Regions from separate parts of the Nonomuraea sp. NPDC047897 genome, predicted to be linked through region 2. Evidence: riboswitches for the same ligand, from Rfam matches in the RefSeq annotation. Region 2 holds a riboswitch; each other region holds the start of a gene.
The links. A riboswitch is a leader RNA that binds a small molecule or an ion and turns the genes downstream of it on or off. The one in region 2 is predicted to bind cyclic di-AMP.
Positions count from the first base shown of each region.

Region 1 (6,894 bases), on a different contig from region 2:
TTGCTCACCCTGCCCGTCGCCACGGTGTCGGGTGAGTCGGCGGGGTGGGTGAACGCCCTGTTCACCGCCACGTCGGCCGTCTGCGTGACCGGCCTGGTGGTGGTGGACACCGAGACCCACTGGTCGGTCTTCGGCGAGCTGGTGATCGTGGCGCTGGCGCAGGTCGGCGGGCTCGGAATCATGACGCTGGCGACGCTGTTCACGGTCCTGCTGTCGGGCCGGCTCGGGCTGCGCGCCAGGATGTTCGCCCAGGCGGAGACCAAGACGCTGGCGCTCAGCGACCTGCGCCGGGTGGTGCGCAACGTCGCGCTCTTCTCGCTGGTGTGTGAGGTGATCACGGCGGTCCTGCTCACCGGGCGCTTCCTGGTCGGCTACGGCGAGCCGTTCGGCCGGGCGCTGTACCTGGGCGCCTTCCACGCGGTGTCGGCGTTCAACAACGCCGGATTCGTGCTGTGGTCCGACAACCTCATGGGGTTCGTCACCGACCCGTGGGTCTGCCTGCCGATCGCGGGGGCTGTGATCGTCGGTGGGCTGGGCTTCCCGGTGGTGTTCGAGTTGTTCAGGTCGTGGCGGCGGCCGAGCCACTGGTCGGTGCTGACCAGGATCACGCTGGGCGTGACGGCGCTGCTGCTGGTGGCGGGCACGCTGGTGTTCCTGCTGACGGAGTGGCGTAATCCGAAGACGCTGGGGGCGCTGGACGACTCGGGCAAGCTGCTGGCGGCGTTCGTCACCGCCGTGATGCCGCGCTCGGGCGGATTCAACAGCCTGAACATCGCCGACATGTATCCGTCGAGCTGGCTGGTGACCGACCTGCTGATGTTCGTCGGCGGCGGCAGCGCGGGCACCGCCGGCGGCATCAAGATCACCACGTTCGGGCTGCTGGCGTTCGTCATCTGGGCGGAGATGCGCGGCGAGTCGGACGTGAACATCGGGCACCGCCGCCTGCCGCAGGGCGTGCAGCGTCAGGCCATCGCCATCGCGCTGCTGAGCGTGGCCATGGTGGCGGTCGCCACCTACCTGCTGATGGTCCTCACGCCGCACGGGCTGGACCAGGTGCTGTTCGAGGTGGTGTCGGCGTTCGGCACGGTGGGACTGTCGACCGGCATCACCGCCAGTGTGGGGCCGGCCGGTCACGTGCTGCTCGTGGTGCTCATGTTCATCGGCAGGACCGGCCCGCTGACGTTGGGGTCGGCGCTGGCGTTGAAGGACCGGACGCGCCGCTATCAGCTTCCCGAGGAGCGGATCATCGTCGGCTGACGGGCGGGCCCCGCGGCGTCACGGGCGGGCCGCCCCTTGGCGGCGGCGCGGGTGGCGCTCCAGAGGGCGAAGGCGATGTAGAGGATCTGCTCGGGGACGCGCAGCCACAGCGGGGTCACCTCGCCGCCGGCGAACGGCACGTCGGCGAGGGCCGCGTAGACGTTGGCGGGGAGCAGCATGACGAACAGCGCCACCAGGGCCAACGCGGCGAGGCGGCGGGTGCCCGCGACGACCAGTCCGACGGCGCCGAGCAGTTCGAACACTCCGGTCAGGTAGACCATGACGCCGGGGAAGGGCACGAACGGCGGCACCATCCGGACGAGGTCGGCGTGGTTGGGCATGACCGTGACGCTCTCGGGGACGAAGTGCGCGGACGCGGTCATGAGGAGCATGACGGCGAGCGCGTGGGCGGCGCTGGCCGGCCACGAGGCGAACCTTGTGACGCCGAGCGCCCCGAGGCCGCGGAAGGTGAGCAGGGCGACCAGGAGGACGAGGGGGAACTGCATGACGCTCCTTAATGGATAGTTGAGCTATCTAGTTACTAGATAGTGCAGCTATCTGAAGGAGATGTCAACCATGGCCTTACGCGCGGGCCGGACGCGCGGGCCGGACGCGCCGGCCCGTCCACGTCTCTGCTCGGCCCGGGGGCCTCGTCCGTGAGGGGTGGGGGGTGGGAGGGGGCTGTCAGCCCTGCAGGACGGGGTAGCCGTACCCGGCCACCTGCGAGGTGGGCCGCACCCGGCGCTCGACCTTGCCGTTGCCGGTGTTGCCCTCGATGGTGCTGATCGTGCCGTCGCCGTTGTCCTTCTTGACCAGGCCGACGTGGTCGATCGCGGTGATGCTCCTGCTGCCGTCCCAGTCGAAGAAGACGACCGCGCCCGGCTTGGGCGTGGAGCCCCAGCGGTTGTTGGCCTTGAACCACTTGGCGTAGGTCACCGTGTAGGCGTCCCAGCCGACCGAGGGGCGGGCGCCGGCCTTCTCGCCGACCCACGAGACGAACATCGCGCACCACGGCGCGTTGGCGTAGGCGCCGATGTTGCCACCGTCACGGGCGACGGTCTCGGCGGCCCGCGGCGAGGACATGTACCAGCTGTGGAAGGGGGTGCCACCGCCGGCGGCGTTCTCCGTGACACCGACCTGCGACTCCGCCACCTTCAGCAGGGCATCGGCGGTCAGCGGCCGGTGGTAGGCCGCGGCGACCGTCTTCGGCTGCTCCTGCGCCTGCGGGGCGGCCGGCTGGCCCGACTCCGCGACGGCCGGCTGGCCGGCCATGGCCGGGACGGCGCCGAACACGGCACCGGCCGCGATCGTGAGGCCGACGGCCAGCCGCGGGAGGTCCGTGGGCACGATGGCACGGGAGAGGTCACGCATGGTCATACTGGGGTTTACTCCTTGCTTCCATGCCGCCTACCGGGTTAGCTGACGGATTCGGGCCTGGAAGTGCCCTACGGCACGCCGCTCGTGGCGGGCGTGCCGATTCACCCCATGAGAGATTGGGTCCCCGGTTCCGCGATCTGTCGCGGATTCGGCGGCCGCGCCGCCCCCTGCGGATCTGTCATGCAGGCGGTGCGTACGCGGTCTCGGCGTTTGAACGAGGCATCACCCGGCGGAGGTACTGACGTGCCGGACGTGTGCCTCGGTGTCCCCAAACGTAAGCGAAGCGTATAGAGCGGTGCAAGCGAAGTCCGGGTGCACACCTCGGAACCCCCCGCTCCACCTGCGGTTCAGCGCGGAAGTTTTTACCTACTTCCCCTGGCGAAAGTGGTTTGAAGGTGCAGTTCCCCCCGTTGGGTAAAGACGCCCGGGAGCCGATCGGCACCGTGGCACACTGGCCGGACGTCCGACTCCCCGAACGAGGTCGCCCCCACGATGAAGCGCATCCTCAGCACCAACCGAGGCCGCGTCGCCGCGGCGGCCGCCGCGATCCTCGCCGTCCTCCTGCTGGCGTACGGCATGCCCACGCTGGCCCTGGCCGGCGAGGTGCCGCCCGGCACCGACGCGGGCGGCGTCGACATCAGCGGGCTCTCCCCCGAGGCCGCCCGCGCCAGGCTGGAGGAGGAGTTCGGCCGGCCGGGGCCGCTGAAGGTCGAGGCCGCCGGCCGCACCGTCACCATGAAGCCCAAGGACCTCGGCATGACCCTCGACGCGGGCGCGACGGTGGCCCGGGCCATGGACGGCCACACCACCCCGGCCGGGATCGCCCGCTCGCTGTTCGGTACCCGCACGGTCCCGCCCGCGGTCGAGGTGGACGGCGACCTGCTGGGCAGGCGGATCGCCGCCCTCGCCAAGAAGATCGACCGCGAGCCGAGAGAGGGCGCCATCGCCTACCGCGGGCTGGAGCCGCAGGTGACGCTGCCGAGGGCCGGCCGCGCCCTCGACCGGGCGGCGGCCGCGCAGGCGATCCGCGAGGCGTTCCTCGCCCGCCGCGACAAGGTCACGCTGCCGGTCCGCACGACGCCGCCGTCGGTGCCCGCCGCGAAGGTGCGCGAGATCGCCGCTGCCACCGCACGGACCGCGGTGGCCGCGCCGCTGACGCTGACGGCCGGCGACGAGCGGGCCAGCCTGTCACGCACCCAGCTCGCGTCCCGCCTGCGGTTCGTCCCCGACGGGCGGGGCGGGATGCGGCCCGCGTTCGACGCCTCCACGCTGGCGGACGACCTGCGCGATGACCTCGTCGCCGAGGAGCAGCGCCCCAGGAACGCCGCGTTCCGGATCGCCCAGGGCAAGCCGCAGGTGGTGCCGAGCCGCGCCGGCCGCGACATCGACCCCGACGGGCTGGCCAAGGCCGTCGCCACCGCCCTCGGGAGCGGCGAGCGCGCGGTGACGGTGCCGGTCGTCCAGGCCCAGCCCGACCTCACCACCGCCAAGGCCAAGCGGCTCGGCGTGCGGCAGAAGGTCGGCTCCTACACCACCCACCACCCGTGCTGCGCGCCGCGCGTCACCAACATCCACCGGATCGCCGACATCGTGGACGGCCACCTGGTCATGCCGGGCGAGACCTTCTCCCTGAACGGGCTGGTCGGCCGGCGCGACCGGGCGCGCGGCTTCGTCGAAGCACCGATGATCATGAACGGCCGGTTCGTCAACGACGTCGGCGGCGGCGTGTCGCAGTTCGCCACCACGATGTTCAACGCGGTGTTCTTCGGCGGGTTCGAGGACGTGCAGCACACGCCGCACCAGTACTACATCTCCCGCTACCCGGCGGGCCGCGAGTCGACGGTCTCCTTCCCGCAGCCGGACTTCCGCTGGCGCAACGACTCCCGGCACGGAGTGCTGATCAAGACGTCGTACACCGACACGTCGATCACCGTGGACTTCTGGAGCACGAAGCGGTGGGACATCGAGTCGGAGAGCTCGGGCCGCTACAACGTCAAGGGCTTCCGCAAGATGAAGGACTCCGGGCCCGACTGCCTGCCGATGGAGGGCGTGCAGGGCTTCGCCATCGACGTGTGGCGGATCTTCAAGAAGGGCGGGAAGACCGTCAGGAAGCAGCGCTTCCACACGGTCTACCAGCCCGAGCCCCGTCTCACCTGCACGGCGCGGACGTAGGGGCGGCCCGGCCCGTGGTCAGTCGAGCACGTAGCACTCCACCTCGGCGCGGCGGCGCGACAGGCCGGCGGCCACCGAGTCGTCGACACAGGCCTGCTCCGCGGCGCTGAGGGGCAGCACGCCGCACACGGTCACGCCGGAGTAGGTGCGGCAGTTCAGGTCCGGGTCGGCGCGGCCGACGCGGTAGTTGGCCCGCACCGTGGCCCGGCACCTCTGCCGCACGGCCGGAGCGTCCGCGTAGCGGCACTGGGCCAGCAGGATCCGGTACTGCCGTTCGCTCACCTCCTGCTGGGAGGCGTCCCCCTGGGCGGGGCCGGCGAACACGGTGAAGGTCGACAGGGTGAGGGCGGACAGGGTCCCGAGCCCGAAAGCGATGATCTTCCTCATGGTTCCCCCCTTCCCCACGACGTACCGCCGTGGGCTCACGCCAAACCAGGCTCACCGCCGCCCGGGCGGCCCACGGCTATCGTGGGGCCATGGCCTCCCCGCAGTCCACCGGCGCCCGGCGACGTAGAGAAGAGCTCCGCGACTTCCTGCGCATCCGGCGGGCGCGGCTCTCACCCGAGCAGGTCGGGATGCCCGGCGGCGGCCGCCGGCGCACGCCCGGCCTGCGCCGGGAGGAGGTCGCTGTCCTCGCCGGCGTCGGCGTCTCCTGGTACACGTGGCTGGAGCAGGGGCGCGACATCCAGGTGTCCGGCGGCGTGCTCGACGCGATCAGCGGCGCGCTGCGGCTGACCGAGGCCGAGCGCAGCCACCTCTACCTGCTCGCCGGGCTCAACCCGCCGCCCGCCCCCGCCGGCGACGCCCCCCTGGGACCACGGTTGCACCGGCTGCTCGACGCGTGGTCGCCCCGCCCGGCCTACGTCCTCGACCGGCACTGGAACTTCGCCGCGCTCAACGACGCGGCCCGTGCCGTGTTCGGCTACTCCGAGCAGGACACCAACTGTCTCGCCGCGTTCTTCACCAGCGCCCGCCACCGCGCCTCCTTCGACCACTGGGCGCAGGTGGCGCCCGACGTGGTGAGCCAGTTCCGCGCCGACGCGGCCAGACACCCCGACGACCCCGAGTTCGCCCGGCTGTCGGCGGAGCTGTGCGCGGCGAGCCCCGACTTCGCCGCACTGTGGGCCAGGCACGAGGTGGGCGAGGTGTCCCAGGGCGACAAGGTGATCACCCATCCTGAGGTGGGTGAGCTGGTGTTCGAGTTCACCGGGCTGCCGCTGCCCGGCCACCCCGACCACCGGCTGCTCCTGCACGACCCCAAGCCCGGCACCGCCACCCGGGCCCGGCTGGAGCGGCTGATGCACGGCGTCCACCTGGTCCAGGCGGGCTGACCCGGCGGTCCCGCCGATGATCCCGCCGGGGATGATCCTGGTGGTGCCACACCTAGGTTGAGCCGCGTCTGGGTGTCCCCGCGCGGAGCCCGCAGGATCGCCTCATGACACGATTCGACGGCAAGGTCGCGTTGATCACCGGAGCGACCGGCGGCATCGGCCCGGCCACGGCCCGGCGATCCGGCGACGAGGGCGCGCGCTCGACCGGCTCCTTCCTCGACTCCCCCGACGTCCTGCCGGGTTTCGCCGCCGGCACGCGCTCACGCGCCGTCTCGGCGGGACTCGACCCGCACCTGTACGACCTGGTGACCGGCTCGCTGGACACGCTGCGCGCCTGGCCGGAGGCGTTCGCCCGGACCGCGCGGGAACGGCGGGACGCCGCGCGGTCCGCCGAGGCGGCCGGCCACGTCAGGTCGGCCGGCGAGGGCTACCGCGACGCGGCCCTGTGGTTCCACTTCGCCACCGTCCTGCCGCACCCGGACCGCACCGGGCACGCCGCCGCCGCCGACTGCATGCGCCGCGCCCTCGCCCACCTCGACCCCACGGCCGAGCGGGTGTCCGGCGGCTCGTTCACCGGTGTGCTGCGCCGCCCCTCCGGCCCCGCCCGGCCGCCGCTGGTGCTCGTGGTGCCCGGCATGGACTCCGGCAAGGAGGAGTTCGTCTCGGTGGCCGACTGCCTGCTGGCCCGGGGCCTGGCCGTCCTCGCCCTCGACGGGCCGGGACAGGGCGAGCTGGCCCCCGGCACCGCGCCGCTCGC
Region 1 covers NZ_JBIDCC010000013.1:47,858-54,751, forward strand. The annotation lists gene ACGF0J_RS27380 (TrkH family potassium uptake protein) at 1-1,257, shown strand, start outside; gene ACGF0J_RS27385 (hypothetical protein) at 1,224-1,763, opposite strand; gene ACGF0J_RS27390 (CHAP domain-containing protein) at 1,942-2,634, opposite strand; cyclic di-AMP (ydaO/yuaA leader) riboswitch at 2,647-2,798, opposite strand; gene ACGF0J_RS27395 (VanW family protein) at 3,127-4,806, shown strand; gene ACGF0J_RS27400 (hypothetical protein) at 4,825-5,193, opposite strand; gene ACGF0J_RS27405 (helix-turn-helix transcriptional regulator) at 5,283-6,137, shown strand; gene ACGF0J_RS27410 (serine aminopeptidase domain-containing protein) at 6,242-6,894, shown strand, end outside.
Region 1: it holds a riboswitch for cyclic di-AMP, as region 2 does, so the genes downstream of both, ACGF0J_RS27390 (CHAP domain-containing protein) here and ACGF0J_RS20110 (CHAP domain-containing protein) in region 2, are expected to answer to the same signal.

Region 2 (6,894 bases):
CGTGACGGCACCGCTCGTGACGGTGCCCGGTGGCACGGCCGGGGGCGGGTCAGGTGAGCGCGCGCAGGTAGCGGCGCATGCGGCGTTTGGCGAGGTAGCCGGCGCGGAGCAGGTCCGGCGGCACCTCGACGCGGAGGCGGGCGCGGCGCCGGGCGGCGGCGTGGTCGGGTCCGTCCAGCAGGGAGCGGGGCCGCCCGGCGGGGTCCGCCACGAGGGCGGCGAGCCGGTCCGTCCAGTCGTCGCCGCCGGCCGGGTGGAAGTAGTTGGCCGCGCACCAGCCGGCGTCGGCGGTGCGGAACGCGCCGCCCGCCAGGTCGTCGAGCGTGCCGAGCAGGCCGGACCCCTCGAACACCAGGTTGATCATCTCGGCGCTCACGCCGAAGTCGGCGAGCACCAGTGACGGCACGCCCTGCGCGATCGCCTCCAGCGCGGCCGTCGAGCTGACGGTGACGAACCCGGCGGCCCGCGCGAGCTGCTCGTGCATCGGCCCCGTCTCGAACGTGAGCTTGCCCGGCTCGCCCAGCTCGCGCCAGAGCCGCCGGTAGTGGTGGCGCTCGTTGTGGGTCTGCCGCTCGTCCTCCCAGGCGCGCAGCTTCACCACCACGTCGAGGTCCGGCCGGTCGCCGGCCAGCCGTGCCAGGGCGTGCAGGACGCGTTCGCGCTCCTCGCGCCGCCGCGGCACCTTGGCCTGGGTGGCGAACACCACTCGGTCGCCGCCGCCGTCGGGGCGGGCGGTCTGGCCGCCGCGCGGGCGCAGGAACGGCAGCCTCGCCAGGCCGATCGCCCCTCCCCCGCCGAGCCGTGCCGCGATCCCGGCGAACTCGGCGACCTCCCGCCGGCTGTGCACCACGAACAGGTCGCAGCCGCTGCGGAACAGCCACGCCTTCTCCGTCGCGGGCACCGAGATGCCGGGCAGGCCGGTGACGAACACCGGCCGCGGGCGCAGCCCGTCCAGCACGTCGGCGACCAGCACGTCCACGACGGGGCCGGTGCAGGACACGAGCACGACGTCGGGCCGCATCCGCTCCGCCGTGCGCCGCAGGGCGCGCGCCGACAGCACCTGCGGCGGCGGCTGGGTGGCCGGCGCGCCGCTCAGGGCGGCGGCGATCTGGCCCGGCGAGGGGGCGATCGGCGTGCGGATCACCGCGAGCCGTGTCGTGCAGCCCGGCGGCAGGTCGGCGAGCAGGCCGGCGGCCCATTTCAGGTACGAGTCGGAGTCGGCGACCGCCAGAACCCTCACCCGGTGACTCCCGTCAGATGCGAACGCAGGGCGGGCGCCGCCCTGCTGGTCCACCAGTCGTCCGGCACCTCGACCGGTTCCACCGCGACGCCGCGCGACCCGAGGAGCACGCGCAGCGAGGTGATGGCCGTCGACGGCAGGCTGAGCACCCGCTGCCCCGCGTCCAGGCCGCGCAGCGTCAGCTCGGCCGGGGCGCCGCCGTCGTGCACGGTGATGCCGGGCCGTTCCCGGATCAGAGCCACGTCCACGGGGTCCTCACGCCGGTGCGGGTAGTAGGCGAGCGGCTCCTCGCCGGCCAGGTCCGTCAGCCAGCGCAGGTAGCGGTCGCGGTGCACGAGGCCGTTGCGGACCAGCGCGGTGCCGAGCACGACGGTCCGCTCGGCCGGCCCGGGACCGGGCGGCTGGGCTCGCAGCCAGGCGAAGTCGTGGCGGACGAGGTCGGCTCCGGCGCGGCGGACGGCCGTCTCCAGCTCCGCCGGGACCGGCAGCGCGGTGAAGACCGTCACGCTGCTCGCGCGCAGGCGGAGGGCGGCGGCCAGCCCGAGCGCCGCGCGGGCGGGGCCGGGCCGGGCGCGCGCCCGCAGCAGGGGCCGGTACGGGCCGGCGGCGAGCAGTTCCAGCAGCCGGAGGGTGGCCAGCCCGTCGTCGACGACGACCAGGCGGCGCGGGCCGGCGGTCAGCCAGCGGAGCTGTACCCGGCCGGAGAACGCGTCGCCGGCGGCGTCCACCCGGCGCGGCAGGCGCTCGGCCGGCTCGGCCAGCTCCAGCCCTCGCGGGAGGGTCATGCGGCGCAGCTCCCGGCGCGTCGCCTTGAGCGCGCGCTGCCCGGCGCGCGGCACGACGACCGTCGAGGGTCCGAGGAGCCCGGCGTGGTGGGCCTCGACGGCGCAGAGCAGTTGAAGGGGTGACTCGACCCAGGCCGACGCCCGCTCGCGCACGCTGCTCCCTTCGCCGGTCGTCCCGGCTGGAGCCGGTGCGCCACAAGCTAACCCGGCCGCCTTACGTCGCCGGGAACGACGCGTGAACAGTAGTCTCCGCGCCCACCCGGCACACCGGCGAGGCAAATGGTGTTATAGGTGTCTTTTGGGCGTTGAGGGTCGATAGGATCCCTTGCCGTGAAAGATCTCGCATGGGGCATCGCGGCGACCGGTGGCATAGCGCGGACCGTGGGAGCGGTCATCGCCGCGGAGCCCGGGATGCGAGTGGCGGCCGTCGGCTCCCGCGATCTGACCCGGGCGAGGGCGCTGGCCGACGCCCTGAAGGCCGAGTCCGCCTACGGCTCCTACGCGGAGCTGTGCGCCGACCCCGCGGTGGACGCCGTCTACGTGGCCACCCCGCACGCCCAGCACCTGGAGGTGGCCGAGGCGGCCATCGCCCACGGCAAGGCGGTGCTGTGCGAGAAGCCGCTGGCCGCTTCGGTGGCCGACACCGAACGGATGGTGCGCCTGGCCCGCGAGGCCGGGATCTTCCTGATGGAAGCGATGTGGATGCGCTTCAACCCGCTGATCCGGCGGGTGGCGACCGACCCGCGCTTCGGCGAGATCCGCTCGGTGCACGCCTCGTTCGGCTTCTCCTCGCCGTACGACCCGGCGCATCGGCTCTGGGCGCCGGAGCTGGGCGGCGGGGCGCTGCTCGACCTGGGCATCTACCCGTTCGGGCTGGCGCAGCTGCTGCTCGGCCGACCCGCGCGGCTGTCCATGACCGGCTCGCTGGCGCCGTCCGGGGTGGACGCGGAGGCGGCCGGGCTGCTGGTCTACCCCGGCGGACGGCGTGCCCTGGTCGAGGTGTCGCTGCGCGGCTCCCTCCCCAACAGCGCGTACGTGGTCGGCACCGGGATGCGCGCCGACATCCAGGCGCCGTTCTGGGCGCCGAAGCGGATGGTGCTGACCGGGCCGTCGATGGAACCCGAGGTGCACGAGCTGGACCCGGCCGACAACGGCTACGCCGGCGAGGTCCGCGAGGTGCGGGACGCCCTGGCCGAGGGGCGGACGGAGAGCCCCGTGATGCCGCTCGACGAAAGCGTCGCCATGGCGCGGCTGCTGGCCGAGGCCCGCGCGCAGATCTCCTGACCCGCCGACCGCCGGACGGCAGTCCGGACTCGCGCGCTGGGGCGGATGGCGTCCGAGGACGCGTCGCCCGCCGCGTCTTGGTGAGCCCAATGTCGGAGCTTTGCCCTATTGTGCACTGCTTGCCCGATGCATTACCTTATGGGGCATTCACGGCATACGTCCGGTTTCGGCCGGTGCATAGCCGGACCATCGCAAAGATCGACGCATCACAGGACCCCCCTGTGACCGCTGAATCCGCCACGCGCGGAACCGGGGACCCACGTCCTTTGGGGTGAATCGGCACGTCAGTGCCGTAGGGCAGCTTCCACGCCCGAACCCGTCAGCTAACCCGGTAAGCGGCATGGAAGCAAGGAGTATCCCCGCTCGATGGCCATCAACCGTCTTCACCATGCCCGGAAGGCCGCCCTCCTGAGCGCCGGAGCCGGCGCCGCCCTCTCCCTCACGGCCTCCCTCGGCCTGGCCTCCCCCGCCGCCGCCGACGTCCCCGAGCAGGCCCCGCAGGCCGCCAAGGCCGCCTCAGCCCCGCAGACCCAGCAGGCCAACAAGATCAATGTGACCGCCTCCCAGCTCCTGCAACTGGCCAAGGCCCAGGTCGGCACCTCGGAGAACGCCTACGGCGGCGGCACCAAGTTCCAGCAGTGGTACGCAAACTCCCGGCGCGCGCTGGAGACCATCCGCCGCGACGGCGGCAGCCGCAAGGGCTACCTCAACGCGCCGTGGTGCGCGATGTTCGTCTCCTGGGTGGGTGAGCAGCTCGGCGCCCGCCCGCAGGTCGGCTGGGACGCCTGGACCGTGGCGCACGCCAAGTGGTTCGTCGCCAACAAGCGCTGGGGCAACGCGGCCAAGCCCGGCGCCGTGGTCTTCTTCTCCTGGAGCGGCGGCAAGACCCTGAGCTCGATCAGGCACGTCGGATTCGTGGTCAAGGACAACGGCAACGGCACCATCTCCACGATCGAGGGCAACACGGGCAACGGCCGCGTGGAGGAGCGCGTCCGGCCCAAGTCGCAGGTCGTGGGCTACGGCTACCCCGAGTACGCCGGCTGACCTGCCGCGGCCGTACCGGACACACCGCCTGCCGCGGCCGTACCGGAACACACCGCACGGCGAGTGCGCGCCCCGACCCCAGGGGCGCGCACTCGCCGTTTTCCGGGTCCCATCACCGGCACACCTGCCCGGCTTGGGCACGAACGGTGCGGATGAGATGGGAGCGCTCCCAGATACCGCTTAGCGGCTTTTGGCACCCTAAACCCGTTTCTCCGCCGGGAAAGCACCGTCGAGGTAACGGTTCCGTTTCGGGACGTTGACGCCCGCACCGCACGCGGGCACTCTTTGTGGGAGCGCTCCCAAGGATGTCCCCCACGCCGCGGCAGGCCGCGGTGCACCTCCCACCTCCACACCCAAGAGGGGTACGGAATGACGAACCACAAGCGCTTTGTTGTGACCGGCGTCGCGCTCACCGCGCTGGCGGCCGTCGCCGCCTGCAGCGGCGGCGGAGGCGACACGCAGACGGCCACGCAGAGCGGCTCCGCGGCCGAGCCGGTCACCATCAACGTGCACACCTTCGGCGGCGGCGAGAACTTCGGCTACGACGAGGCCGTCAAGAAGTGGAACGCCGAGCACCCGAACATTCAGATCAAGTACCAGAACCTGACCGACCGGTTCGAGGACGTGTACCTGCCGCAGCTCCTCCAGCGTCTCCAAGCGGGGGCAGGCGCCGGGGACGTCGTCGGCATCGACGAGGGCGCGATGGGCCTCATGGCGGCCCGCCCGCAGTTCTTCACCGACCTGAGCCAGTACGGCCTCGACAGCCGCAAGGCCGACTTCCCCGCCGCCAAGTGGGAGGCCGGCCTCAACGCCCAGGGCAAGCTGTTCGCCCTGGGCACCGACATGGGCGGCATGACGATGTGCTACCGCAAGGACCTGTTCGAGAAGGCGGGCCTGCCCACCGACCGTGAAGAGGTCAGCAAGCTCTGGCCCGACTGGAACGCCTTCTTCGAGACCGGCAAGAAGTTCGAGGCCGCCAAGACCGGCGCCAAGTTCATGGACGGGCCCAACACGATCTACAACGTCATCCTGTTCCAGGAGGCCCCGAAGAACGGGAACCTGGCGTACTTCGACAGGAGCAACCAGCTCATCGTCGAGAAGAACCCGGCCGTCAAGGCCTCCTTCGACTGGGTGCAGAAGTTCAGCCAGGCCGGTCTGACCGCCAAGCTGCAGGCGTGGAGCCCGGCGTGGGACAAGGCCATCAAGGGCGGCGGCTTCGCCACCATGGGATGCCCGTCGTGGATGCTCGGCGTCATCGAGGGCAAGGCCGGCGAGTCCAACAAGGGCAACTGGGACGTCGCGGCCGTGCCGGGCGGCTCGGGCAACTGGGGCGGCTCCTGGCTCGCGGTGCCCAAGCAGAGCAAGCACCCCAAGGAGGCCGCCGAGGTCCTGAACTACCTCACCGGCAAGGACGGCCACGTGGCCGCCTTCAAGGAGGCCGGCGCGTTCCCCAGCTCGATCCCCGCGCAGCAGGACACCGAGGTGTCGGGCCTGAAGAACGCCTACTTCAACGACGCGCCGACCGGCCAGATCTTCGCCGCCTCGGTCGCGAACCTGCAGCCCGTGTTCTTCGGCGAGAAGCACGCGCAGGTGAAGACCGCGGTCGAGAAGGTGCTGGAGGGCATGGACCAGGGCGCGGTCAAGTACGACGAGGCCTGGTCGAAGTTCGTCGAGGCGGGGGTGAAGGCGGCGGGCTGATCCCCGCACCCCGGACGCGGTGGCGCCCGTCCCCCCTCCTCGGGCGCCACCCCTCCCCACCTCGCTGGAAAGGTTTCCATGACTCTCCAACTCGCGCCGCCGCGTCAGGGGTCGCGCAGGCAGGCCCCGCCGCCCAGGCGGATGAGTCGCTTCGACCTCAGGGGCGTGCCCTACCTGCTCGTCTCGCCCTACTACCTGCTGTTCGCGATCTTCGGCATCTTCCCCCTCGGATACACGCTCTGGCTGTCCCTGCACGACTGGGAACTGGCCGGCGACAAGACCTTCACCGGCCTGGACAACTACGCCGAGCTCGTCACCGACGCCGCCTTCTGGAACGCGGTGATCAACACGCTCGGCATGTTCGCCCTGGCCACCGTCCCGCAGCTGGTCCTCGCGCTGATGCTGGCCAACGCCCTGAACAAGCGGCTCAAGGGCAGGCTGCTGCTGCGCCTGGGCGTGCTGCTGCCGCTGGTGACCTCCGTCGTCGCCGTCGCGGTGATCTTCAGCCAGCTCTACAGCCGCGACTACGGGCTGTTCAACTGGATCCTCAGCTGGTTCGGCGTCGAGCCGATCGTCTGGCAGAACGAGAAATGGTCGTCCTGGCTGGCGATCTCCACGATGGTCGACTGGCGCTGGACGGGCTACAACGCGATCATCCTGCTGGCCGCGATGCAGACCATCCCCCGCGACCTGTACGAGGCGGCCGCGCTCGACGGCGCCTCGGCCCGCCGGCAGTTCTGGCAGATCACGGTGCCGATGCTGCGGCCGACCTTGGTGTTCGTCGTCTTCATCTCCACCATCGGCGGGATGACGCTGTTCGCCGAGCCGGTCATGTTCGAGGGC
Region 2 covers NZ_JBIDCC010000008.1:272,019-278,912, reverse strand. The annotation lists gene ACGF0J_RS20125 (DUF6716 putative glycosyltransferase) at 50-1,240, opposite strand; gene ACGF0J_RS20120 (hypothetical protein) at 1,237-2,178, opposite strand; gene ACGF0J_RS20115 (Gfo/Idh/MocA family protein) at 2,356-3,309, shown strand; cyclic di-AMP (ydaO/yuaA leader) riboswitch at 3,526-3,662, shown strand; gene ACGF0J_RS20110 (CHAP domain-containing protein) at 3,676-4,353, shown strand; gene ACGF0J_RS20105 (ABC transporter substrate-binding protein) at 4,723-6,051, shown strand; gene ACGF0J_RS20100 (carbohydrate ABC transporter permease) at 6,130-6,894, shown strand, end outside.

Region 3 (6,894 bases), on a different contig from region 2:
AGGGCCTGTCGCCGGACGACGTCAGGGAGATCGCCGCCGCGTTCCACGCGACGGCCGGCCGGACGCTGGACGAGCTGCGGCAGGCCGTGGACGAGGGCGACCTGGACCGGGCGGCGGGGCTGGCGCACCGGCTGGCCGGCAGTTGCGCGACCGTGGGGGCCACCGGCGCGGCCGACCTGTGCCGCCGCGTCGAGGATCTGGCCCGCCGGGGCGACCGGGACCCGGACCTCCTCGGCCGGCTCGACGAGGAGTTTCGGGACCTGCCGCGGTGGATGAACGTTTCGTGTTCGTAAGTTAACGTGCCTTCACCTGCCGTTACACGAGTGAAATTTGTGATCGTTAATGTCTTGTCGTCCTTGATCGGGTGCTTTGCGGGCGTAGGAGAGGGGGAGGGGCCTGATGGGCGAAACCACGACACCGACCCCGACATACACACCGACAGGCACACCGGCGCCCACGCCGTCGGGCACCCCGACCCCTACCTCGTCACCCACCCCGACTCCGTCGGGCAGCCCGGCGCCGAGCCCCACCCCTTCCGGAACCCCCTCCCCCACCCCTTCGGACCCCAGCCCCTCGGGCACCCCGAGCCCCTCGGACACGCCGACCCCCAGCCCCTCGGGCACCCCGAGCCCCTCGGACACGCCGACCCCCAGCCCCTCGGGCACCCCGAGCCCCTCGGACACGCCGACCCCCAGCCCATCGGGCACCCCGAGCCCCTCGGACACGCCCACGCCCAGCCCCTCGGGCACCCCAGGCCCCTCCGGCACGCCCACCCCCAGCCCCTCCGACCCGCCTGCGCCACCGGCCCCGCCGCCCTCGTACACCCCCACGCCCGCCCCACCGCCGAGGCCGGGACAGGGCGATCAGGTGGCCGTCGACTGGGCGTCCGTCCGGGAGCTGGCGCGGCTGTTCGACAAGGCGGGCGACGACGTGGTCCGGGCACTACGCCTCGCCGGCCCCCTGGGCGGCACGTCGTCCCTCGTGGGCGACGACGAGGACGGCCGCGCGTTCGCCGAGTGGTACGTCCGCGGCTACGACGAGCTGACCGGCTCGATGAACCGGGTCGCCGACACGAGCTTCACCGCCGCGACGACGGCGCGGGACTTCGAGATGCTCTGGGACCTCCTCGAACAGAAGATCATCGCGTCCCTGCCGGAGATCCCGGACCTCTCGGAGCCGCCGATCCCCCCGCCACCCCCGCACCAGGAAGGCGCGTGATGCTCGACCCCTTCCAGGCCCTCGCCTGGTTCGCCGGCGTGCACGTCCCCGAGGCCGACGTGTCCAACCTGCGCGCCCGCGCCCGTGACCTGCGCGCCCTGGCCGACGACGTCGACGCGGTCGCCCGCGGCACGCGGGAGGCGATCGAGGCGGCGCTGCTGGCGAACGACAGCCGCACCGTGGAGCGGTTCGCCGCCCTGTGGGCGGCCGAGCTGGCCCCCCGCTACGCCAACATGCGCGCCGCGCTGACCGAGCTGGCCGAGGGCTGCGACGAGTACGCGGACGTCGTCGAGGAGCACCGCGAGCAGCTCACGATCATCGGTACGCAGCTCGCCGCCATGGCGTTCACGATGCTGTTCGGTTACCTCTACCCGGCGGCCAGGGTCGCCGCCGAGGCGGTGTTCAAGTGGCTGGTGGCGCGGGCCAGACTGGAAAGGACGATCTTCCAGAAGGTGACGCAGGCGGTCCTCAGCCGGCGGATCGGCAGGTTCGACGTCGGCACGTACGCGGTGCGCGAAGGGCTGGACGCGCTGGCCGACTCGGTGGTGTGGGCCGCCGGGAAGACGGCGGTGCACGCCGTCAGCTCCGCCGCCTCGGGCCAGGACATGGGCAACCTCTGGGTGTACGCGGGCAAGCACTTCGCCGCCGAGATGACCTACAACGCCGGCATCAAGGGCCTGCGGGACGTGCGCAGGTTCGTGCCGGCCAGCAAGTTCACCGAGACCATGCTCGGCACGGGCCCGATGGGCGCGTTCTTCCGCCGCACCACGTCCGCCTCCACCCTGTACGCGCTGGTCGCGAGCGGGGAGATGAGCGACGAGGGCGCCCTGCGCTCCGCCCTCGCGCACGCGCCCCGCGCGTTCCTGCTGCACCGCTAGGACGGCCGCCGGGACGGGCCCCCGAGCGGGCGAGGACGCATCAGCCGCGCGCGGACGGGAACGCCCCGAGGGCACGGACACCGAGGGCACGGACGGCCGAGCACTCACGGACAAGGAGGAGCAGTCATGACCACACCGCGCAGCGGCGATCCGGAGATCGATCGCATGCTCGCCCAGCTCGCCGAGCAGACGGAGTTGCTGGAGGAGGTGGGCCGCGGCCTGGAGGCGGCGCGGGGGCACGGAGAGGCGGCGGACGGCCTGGTGCGGGTGGAGGTGCTGCCCAGCGGCGGGCTCGCCGCTGTGCGCATCGCCCCCCGCGCGATGCGGCTCGGGTCCGAGGAACTGGCCGAGGCGATCATGGAGGCGGCCCGGCAGGCCGAGGAGGACGTCACCGGCCAGACCCTCGCCGTCACCCAGCGGCTCCTCGCCGAGCCGGAGGGCCGCTGAGCCCCGGGGGAGGCGCGCCCGGCTCGTGGCGAGCCCGCCGGCCCCGCGCGTCCTCGGTGGACACGCCGGAATCACCCGGTTTCGCGTCACGTGCGGGACCATGCGAAGCTGTGGATGTCCCCAACACCAGGAGGTCCTCATGGCCGAAACACCGGAGCCGGAAGTCAGCGAAACTCCCGAGGACGAGATGAAGCGCAAGTTCCGCGAGGCGCTGGAGCGCAAGCGCGGCCAGCAGGCCGGCGCGGGCGCGGGTGGCAGGGGCGCCGACGCTTCGAAGATCCACGGGGCGCACGGTCCGGCCGCCAGCAAGCGTTCCTTCCGGCGTAAGAGCGGTGGCTGAGGCACACCACACCCAGGGGCACGGCATGCCGTGCCCCCTTTTTCTTTGCCGTCTTAGGTAGATCTTCGCCCGATTCATGGCCTTACCTTTGCCTATGTCCGATTTGCACGCTAGAGTCATGCGCGTTACCGGTCAGTGACCAGCCCTTCACCAGGAAGAGGCGGCTGACCGGCGCCGAATCCCGCACGGCGGGAACCGGGGACCCATCTCCTGGGGTGAATCCGACCACCACGCGTCGGTAGGGCATCTCCACGCCCGAACCCGTCAGCTAACCCGGTAGGCGAGATGGAGAGGACACCTTCCCAGATGCACTACCGCGTATCCCCCGACTGCGTAGCGTCATCCGCCGCCTGCTGAGCGGCCCCCACCACAGACCTTTTCCGCGCTCCCGCGCGTAGCGACCGTTCGGCCCCTGCCCGGCTACGCCCTGCTGTGCGAGCGCGACTCTCCCGTTGCCCAGGTAAAGGACTTCACCGCTTCATGTCTCCCCGTTTCGGCATGCGTTCCCTCGCTCTGCTCACCGCCACCGTGGCCGGCTCGCTGACGATCGGCGGCACCGCCGCCCACGCCGATGTGCCCGAGGACCGGCAGGTCCTGCTCAAGGGCTCCACCACCGCCTCCTACTTCTGGGACGACGCCTCCGGCCGCGCTGGTGACACCGGCCTGCCGGCCAGTGGCAAGCCGATGCAGAAGGGGATGGCCGCCAGCCCGAGCTGGCCGCTGCTGACCGAGGGCTACGTCGTCTACAAGGGCAAGAAGATGCCCTTCTTCGTCGGCGACCGCGGTCCCGGCGAGCCGTCCAACCGCGGCATCATGCTGGACCTCGACGGCAAGACGTTCGCCGAGCTGACCGGCGGCACCTTCAACACCAACACGCTGCACGTCAACGGCAACGGCGGCATGGGCCACATCAAGATCGAGTACGTCATCACCAAGTGGGGCAAGGGTCCCGGCAAGAAGAACCACCCGGTGCCGTTCGCGACCCGCGCCTACGCCCGGGTGGACAACAACCCGGCCAAGCCGCCGCAGGTCCTGGCCAAGAAGAAGGCGCCCGCCACGCAGACCGTGTCGGAGAAGGCCGGCGCCGCCGAGCAGCGGGCCACCGCCGGCAGCACCCTCCAGGTCGCCCCCGCCGCGCACGTCACCACCTCGGCGGCCGCCCAGCCGGCGGCCGAGAACTCCGACGGCAGCGCGGCCGGCGTGGCCGCGGCCGTCGCCCTGGCCGCGATCGGCGGCGGCGCCGTCGTGGGCCGCGACCGCCTCCGCAAGCTGGTCCGCCGCTGATCCGACCCCCTCACGGCAGCGGTCCGTCACGAGGGCGTCCCCGCACCGGGGACGCCCTCGCGGCGTTCACCGCCGCGAGAGCGTCGACGCGGGCCTCGGACGGGCCGCGACGGGCCCCTCGGGGCGGGTCACCCGGGCTCGTCCGGGAGCACCGCCTTCTCGTCGGGCTTGTGGACCAGCACGTTCGCGATGTACGACTTCACGGCCGCGGGCAGCCCCACGTCGCCGCCCGCCGCCTCCGACAGGTACCACCGGTGGTCCAGCACCTCGTGGAAGAGCTGGGCGGGCTCCAGCTTGCCGCGCAGCTCGGCGGGCAGCGCCGCGACCGTCGGCTGGAAGACCTCGGCCAGCCACCGGTGCGCCACGATCGCCTCGTCCTCGTGCCGGAGCCCCTTGGCCACCCGGAACCCGTCGAGGTCGTTGAGCAGCCGCCGCGCCTGGTTCTCCTCCACGTCCAGCCCGGTCAGGCGGAGCAGCCGCCGCTGGTGGTGCCCGGCGTCGACCACCTTGGGCCGGACGATGAGCCGCCCGGTGCCGACCTTGCGCCGCACCATCATCTCGGCCACGTCGAACCCCAGCAGGTTGAGCCGCCTGATCCGCTGCTCCACCCGGTGCCAGTCGACCTCCTCGATGATCTCGTCCTGGGTGATCTCGGCCCACAGCCGGTGGTAGCGGGCGACGATGTCCTCGGCGGTCTCCATCGGGTCCACCGAGGGGTGCAGCAGCCCGCCGGCCTCCAGGTCGAGCATCTCGCCGAAGATGTTGGTGTGGGCGTTGTCGATGTCGCCCAGCCGCTGCCCCTCGCTGATCATGGGGTGCATCTCGCCGGTCTCCGCGTCCACCAGGTACGCGGCGAACGCGCCGGCGTCCCTGCGGAACAGCGTGTTGGACAGCGAGCAGTCGCCCCAGTAGAAACCGTTCAGGTGCAGCCGCACGAGGAGCACGGCCAGGGCGTCCAGCAGGCGGGTCAGCGTGTCGGGCCGCAGCGTGCCCGACATGACGGCCCGGTAGGGGAGCGAGAACTGCAGGTGCCGGGTGATCAGTGCGGCGTCGAGCCCCTCCTCCCGGCCGGTGACGTAGGCGACCGGTTCCACGGCGGGGGCGTCCAGCCTGGCCAGGTCCCACAGAAGCTGGTACTCGCGCTTGGCGTACCGCTCGCTGATCTCCTTGATCGCGTACACCTTGCCCGAGAGCCGGGCGAAGCGCACCACGTGCCGGGAGATGCCACGGGGCAGGTCGACCAGGTGGTGCTGCGGCCATTCGGCCAGCGGGACGTCCCAGGGCAGGCTGAGGAGGTCGGGGTCGCCGAGCGCGCCGGTGATCTGGAGGGGCATGCCCTCAGGATAGGGTGCGGCGGTGGACGAGTTTCTCACGTGGTACTTTTCCGGAAATCCCGTCACTGCCAGCCTGCTCGGGGCGGACGGCTACGACCACACGCTCGGCGACTTCTCCGCCACCGCCTTCACCGCCAGGGTCGGTGAGCAGCAGCGCTGGCTCGCTCGGCTCTCCCGGCTGGAGGCCGCCACGCCGGACGACGCGATCGACCGGGACCTCGTGCTGGCGCAGCTACGGGGCTGGCTGGCGCCGGCGTCCTGGCCCGAGTGGCGCCGCGACCCGGCCGCGTACCTGTCGCCGATCTTCGCCGCCATGTTCACGCCGTTCCAGCAGCGGCTCAAGCCGGAGCCGGAGCTGGTGGCCGCCGCGATCTCCCGGCTGGCCGAGGTCCCCGGCGTGCTGGCCGCCTGCCGCGCCAATCTCGACCCCGACCTCGCCGCGCCGCTGCTCGTCGAACGCGGGCTCGGCCAGGCCCGCACCGGGCGGCAGTTCCTCACTGTGACCGTGCCGTCGATGGTGGGCGACGAGGGCCTGCGGGCCAAGCTGGCCGCTGCCGCCGAGCCCGCCGGCCAGGCCTTCGACGAGCTGGTCGCGTTCCTGGAGGGCTTCCGCTGCGGCGGCACCTGGCGGATGGGGGAGAGCCTCTACTCCACGCTGCTGCGCGAGCGCGAGCTGCTCGGCTACGGCGCGGCCGAACTGCACGAGAAGGGCAAGGCCGCCTGGGCCGAGCTGGACGAGCGCATGCGCGAGGTCGCCGTGCGCGTCAACGGCACCGGCGACTGGCGGGCCGCGATGGAGTCGCTGATGGACGACCATCCGCCGACGCTCGCGGCCATGCGCGAGGAGTACGAGGCCGAGACGCTGCGGGCCCGCGCCTTCGTCCGTGACCGCGACCTGGTCACCTTCCCGGAGGGGGACGAGTGCCTGGTGCTGCCGTCGGCGGAGTTCATCAGGCCGATCCTGGCCGTGGCCCACTACCTGGCGCCGCCGCCGTTGACCGGCTCGCGCACCGGCGTCTTCTTCGTGCCGTACACGCCGGACGGCTTCACCGAGGAGCAGGTGCGCCAGCGCCTGCGCACCAACTCCCGCGCCCAGATGCCGTCGATCGCCGTGCACGAGGCCTATCCCGGCCACCACTGGCACCTGTCGCACATGGCCGGCAACCCGCGGACCGTGCGCAAGGTGTTCCGCACGCCGTACTTCACCGAGGGCTGGGCCCTCTACGTCGAGAAGATGCTGCACGAGCAGGGCTACTTCGACACCCCGGCCACGGAGCTGGCCCACCTCGACTGCCGGATCTTCCGGGCCGCCCGGATGGTGGTGGACACGGCGCTGCACTGCGACGACATGTCGATCGAGGAGGCCGAGCACTTCATGGCCACGAAGGCGTCG
Region 3 covers NZ_JBIDCC010000019.1:9,822-16,715, forward strand. The annotation lists gene ACGF0J_RS33120 (ATP-binding protein) at 1-293, shown strand, start outside; gene ACGF0J_RS33125 (hypothetical protein) at 306-830, opposite strand; gene ACGF0J_RS33130 (hypothetical protein) at 868-1,218, shown strand; gene ACGF0J_RS33135 (hypothetical protein) at 1,215-2,096, shown strand; gene ACGF0J_RS33140 (YbaB/EbfC family nucleoid-associated protein) at 2,223-2,543, shown strand; gene ACGF0J_RS33145 (DUF5302 domain-containing protein) at 2,683-2,883, shown strand; cyclic di-AMP (ydaO/yuaA leader) riboswitch at 3,046-3,181, shown strand; gene ACGF0J_RS33150 (hypothetical protein) at 3,382-4,167, shown strand; gene ACGF0J_RS33155 (DUF4032 domain-containing protein) at 4,296-5,501, opposite strand; gene ACGF0J_RS33160 (DUF885 domain-containing protein) at 5,524-6,894, shown strand, end outside.
Region 3: it holds a riboswitch for cyclic di-AMP, as region 2 does, so the genes downstream of both, ACGF0J_RS33150 (hypothetical protein) here and ACGF0J_RS20110 (CHAP domain-containing protein) in region 2, are expected to answer to the same signal.